Regions from separate parts of the Tardiphaga sp. 862_B3_N4_1 genome, predicted to be linked through region 2. Evidence: predicted binding sites of a transcription regulator. Region 2 holds the regulator's gene; the other holds the start of a gene.
What was found. The regulator LexA, encoded in region 2, represses DNA repair genes until DNA is damaged. The targets are predictions, from matches to a motif close to TGTTCNNNNTGTGTTCNG.
Positions count from the first base shown of each region.

Region 1: AB8B02_RS24935 (YifB family Mg chelatase-like AAA ATPase) is a predicted target of LexA. The motif match lies at 864-881, and genes of this name have one in related genera.

Region 1 covers NZ_JBPWQB010000002.1:1,619,566-1,622,032, reverse strand. Annotated here, with positions in the region: gene AB8B02_RS24940 (diguanylate cyclase domain-containing protein) at 1-747, opposite strand, end outside; gene AB8B02_RS24935 (YifB family Mg chelatase-like AAA ATPase) at 930-2,467, shown strand, end outside.
Region 2 covers NZ_JBPWQB010000001.1:1,991,782-1,994,248, reverse strand. Annotated here, with positions in the region: gene AB8B02_RS09290 (GNAT family N-acetyltransferase) at 1-326, shown strand, start outside; gene lexA (transcriptional repressor LexA) at 629-1,351, shown strand; gene AB8B02_RS09280 (ComEC/Rec2 family competence protein) at 1,370-2,467, opposite strand, start outside.

The DNA of each region.
Region 1 (2,467 bases), on a different contig from region 2:
GCCGAGTCGTGCGACCAGTTCCGCACCGGCACAGATGTTGCGAATTCGATTTGCAACGACGGTCAGGCAGGCATCGCCCGCTGCGTGGCCGAAACAGTCATTGACCGGCTTGAATTCATCGAGATCGATCAACAGCAGCGCGCCGAACGGCTTCACCTTGATGGCCGACGCCGCATCGAACAGCGACAGCTTGGTTTGAAACTGGCTGCGATTGGCGAGGCCGGTCAGCGTATCGAATTCGGCAAGATAGCGATTGCGATCCGCCAGAATTTTCTCTTCGGTGATGTCTTGCTTCATGCCGAAGATGCGGACGGCAACGCCGTCGACCGACTCGACAGTGGCCGTGATCCTGATCCAGCGCCGGTTGCCCTTGAAGGTGATGATCTCCGCATCGAGACTGAAGCCCGTGCGATCCTCGATGGCCTTGCTGCGCCGCTTCGTCAGTTCCCTGACGGATTCTTCGGGATAACAGGCGAGCGCCTCCTCGCGAATCGGCGTCGAGCCACGCGGTAGATCGAAGATGTCATAGACAACATCGGTCCAGACCAGCGATTCATCGGAGAGGTCGCATTCCCAGACGCCGATTCGCGCTGCCGCCGAGGAGCGATCGAATATCTTCCGGCTATGCGCCAGCGAAGCAGCCTGTTGATCGATGATGGCCTGCTGGACTTCGATCTGCGCCTTCAGCGCAGCGATCAGGTCGGCGTCATCCGGAGCGTCTGGCGGCATCGACAAGCGATCTGACATCTGCGGGCACCCAGTCTTCGTCTCGAAGCTCATAGGATGCTTTGCATGACGTGTTTAAGATTTTCTACGCCAATGGCCTACTTCAGCCAAAACCGGCATACTTTACCGCTACATTTCGTTCACTGATTGTTCTTGAAGTAGAAGCAACCTTAGGTTACGCTCTCATCTCGAATGAGGGCGGCATGGTTCAACGGGTTTCCACCGTAGCCTTTGAGGGGATCGAGGCCCGCGCGGTCGACGTGCAGGTTCAGGTCGTGCCCGGCCTGCCGAATTTCCTGATCGTCGGCCTGCCCGACAAGGCGGTGTCCGAAGCGCGCGAACGGGTCCGTGCCGCGCTGGTCGCCTCGGGTCTGGCGCTGCCGGCACGGCGGATCATCGTCAATCTCGCGCCCGCTGACTTACCCAAGGAAGGCAGCCATTACGATCTGCCGATCGCGCTGGGATTGATGGCCGCGATCGGCGCGATTCCGCCGGATGCATTGACGGGCTTCACCGTGCTCGGCGAACTCGGTCTCGATGGCTCGCTCGCTCCGGTCGCCGGCGTGCTGCCGGCTGCCATCGGCGCCAATGCGCGCGACGAGGGATTGATCTGTCCGGCGGCTTGCGGGGCAGAGGCGGCCTGGGCCAGTCCCGATATTCAGATCATTGCCGCGACGTCGCTGATCCAGATCGCCAATCACTTCAAGGGCACGCAGGTTCTGTCGCGGCCGCAGCCGAAGATACATGCGCGTGAGGAAACACTGGTGGATCTGCGCGACATCAAGGGACAGGAAAGCGCCAAACGCGCGCTGGAGATCGCTGCCGCCGGCGGCCACCATCTATTGATGGCGGGATCGCCAGGTTCCGGCAAATCCATGCTGGCGGCACGGCTGCCATCGATCCTGCCGCCGCTATCGCCGGCGGAACTCCTCGAAGTCTCAATGATCGCGTCGGTGGCCGGCGAGATCAAGGACGGTGCGCTCACCTCACGCCGGCCGTTCCGCGCACCGCATCATTCCGCCAGCATGGCCGCACTCACCGGCGGCGGGTTGCGCGCGCGGCCGGGCGAGATTTCGCTGGCGCATCAAGGCGTGCTGTTTCTCGACGAACTGCCGGAGTTCGATCCGCGCGTGCTGGATTCGCTGCGCGCGCCGCTTGAGAATGGCGAGGTGGCGGTCTCGCGCGCCAATCACCGCGTCACCTATCCCGCGCGATTCATGCTTGTTGCTGCGATGAATCCATGCCGCTGCGGTCACGCTTTCGAGCCGGGCTTCTCCTGCAAGCGTGGCCGCATCGATCGCTGCACCTCGGATTATCAGGCGCGCATCTCGGGCCCCTTGATGGATCGCATCGATCTGCGCATCGAAGTCCCGGCGGTGACCGCGGCGGATCTCATTCTGCCGCCACCGTCGGAAGGTTCCGCCGAAGTCGCGGCGCGTGTCGCCGCCGCGCGCGATCTGCAGACCATGCGCTATGCGGCGGCGGGATTGCCGGGCACACATACCAATGCCTCCGCGCCCGCCTCTGTGTTGGAAACGGTTGCGCAGCCGGATGCGCAGGGGCTGATATTGTTGCGCGATGCCGCCGAAACGATGCGACTGACCGCGCGCGGTTATCACCGCGTACTGCGCGTGGCGCGGACGCTGGCGGATCTCGACGGCGCCGAGAAAATCGGGCGGCTGCATCTGGCCGAGGCGTTGTCTTATCGCGCGCTGGCGGAGGACGTTCGCCGCGCGGCGTG
Region 2 (2,467 bases):
GGAAGCGACCGGCCTATCGCTACACGGTCAAGCATTCGATCTATATCCACCACGGACATGTCGGCCGGGGCATCGGCCGGCTGTTGATGCGCGAGTTGATCGATGTCTGCGCGGCGGCCGGCTTCCGGCAGATCATCGGCTATATCGATGCCGACAACACGGCCTCGCTCGGCTTGCATGAGAGCTTCGGCTTTGCCCGCGTCGGCTTGCTGCCCGGCGTCGCCTATCGCTCCGGCCGCTGGGCCGACACGATCATGGTTCAGCGCTCGCTGGCGACCGGCTCCACGACTCCGCCGCCGCCCATTGGGCGCGTGACGTCCGCGTAGCCCAAGCGACCGCGGAAGCATTTTCCATGTCCGTCGAGGATCGACGACTGGTGAGGAACAGCCTCCTCAAACCTCACTCAACGTGCGTTCTGTTGACGGCAAATTAAGCATTGCAGAACACATATGGAACATATAGTGTTCGTTCATGATTTGTTTCGAGATTCTGTGGCTTTGAGTAGTTTGAGAGTGCCCGAACTCGCGCAACCGATCTTCGAACGATCGTCTCAGGATTGAGACTCACCGTTCGAAGGCCCTTTGAAACGCACGCGGCGGCCGACACCGTCAACTGAGGATGGCTTCAGATGCTCACGCGCAAACAATACGAACTCCTGCGATTCATCGATCAACGGCTGAAGGAAGCCGGCGTCCCGCCGTCCTTCGACGAGATGAAGGATGCGCTCGACCTGCGCTCGAAGTCCGGCATCCATCGTCTGATCACGGCGCTGGAAGAACGCGGCTTCATACGCCGTCTGCCCAACCGCGCCCGTGCCATCGAAGTCATCAAGCTGCCAGAGCTCGGCGCGCCGGTCACCGGCGGCACCGGGCGCCGCGGCTTCACGCCCAGCGTCATCGAAGGCACGCTTGGCAAGGTGCGTTCGGCCGCCAGCATCGCCAGCAACAGCGGCGATGATGACAATGGCCGCACGGTTGCCATCCCGGTCATGGGCCGGATCGCGGCAGGTACGCCGATCGAGGCGCTGCAGACCCGCAGCCACACCATCAGCATGCCCGCCGACATGCTCGGCTCCGGCGAACATTACGCGCTCGAAGTGCGCGGCGATTCCATGCAGGACGCCGGCATTCTCGATGGCGACACGGTGCTGATCCAGCGCAACGAAAGCGCCGACACCGGCGACATCGTGGTGGCCCTGATTGACGACGAGGAAGCCACGTTGAAGCGCTTCCGCCGCCGCGGCGCGTCGATCGCGCTAGAGCCAGCGAACGACGCTTACGAAGTTCGCATCCTGCCGCCTAACCGGGTGCGCATTCAGGGCAAGCTGATCGGCCTGTATCGCCGCTACTGAGATTTGCGCCTCGGCGGATTACTGATCTTCGGGTTGAAGATCGGCTTCCGCCGGCGTCGCATCCACCGGCCGATTTTGTGGCGTACGACTGTTCGGGATCAGATCGTGCTGGGGCTCATCAGGAATGGCGCGCGACCACGGACGGTCCAAGCCCCGTGGCCGGACGGCATCGATGGTAAAGCCGTTCGCAGTTCGGTGCAGGCTCACCGCGCCATTTCGTTGCAAGCGATCCTGATCGATCACCAGCGCCCTGCAATCCCTCGGCGATTGTCGCGCCGTGACGATGAGCGCCGCTTTCTCGCAATCATCTGCGAAGGCATCCGGCTGTAAGACCAGCGCCACCAAAGCCCCATCGGCCAGCGCCGTGATGCACCCGTCGCGGTCGCAGGACACACCGTGGCTGAGGGAGGCATCCGTTGGCAGCCGGGCGTCGGCATCACCGGCAAGCCACTCCTTCGCGAGAAACGCATCCTTGGCGCTGCGCATCATATGCAGGCGCCCCTCCCTGCCCCGTACCGCAACGCTGTGACCGTCACCCGAAATCAGGACATCCGGCTGCTTGACCAGCAACGCCCAGACAATCGAGAGCGCAAGCACACCAAGCCCTGCGAGGCGCAACGGCGTGCGCAGCAATCCCAGCACGATGATGCCGATACTGGCTGATATCAGCGGTCCCGTCCCGAAGGCCGGCATCCGGCCGATGGCGCCGGGCAAGGCTGCCACCCATTGCGTGACGACAATCATCCACTGGATGCCGACATCCATCAGCCGCCAGAACACACCGTCAAAGCCAAACGGCATGGCCACCAAACCGAGAATGCCCGCCGGCATAACCAGTGCCGAGACCACCGGCATCGCCAGGAGATTGGCGACGACGCCATAAGGCGTGACGCGATGGAAATGAAAGGCAGCATAGGGCGTGGTGGCAAGGCCCGCGACCAGCGAAGCCAGTACGAGCATCGCGATCTCGCGTCCGCCCCATAGCGCCACGCGCGCGGTCGCGGAATGATCGGGCGAGGCAAACAGCGCGGGCATGCCTATCTGCACCAATGCGACCAGCCCCAGCGTCGCCGCGAATGACATCTGAAAACTCGGATGCACCAACGCTTCCGGCGA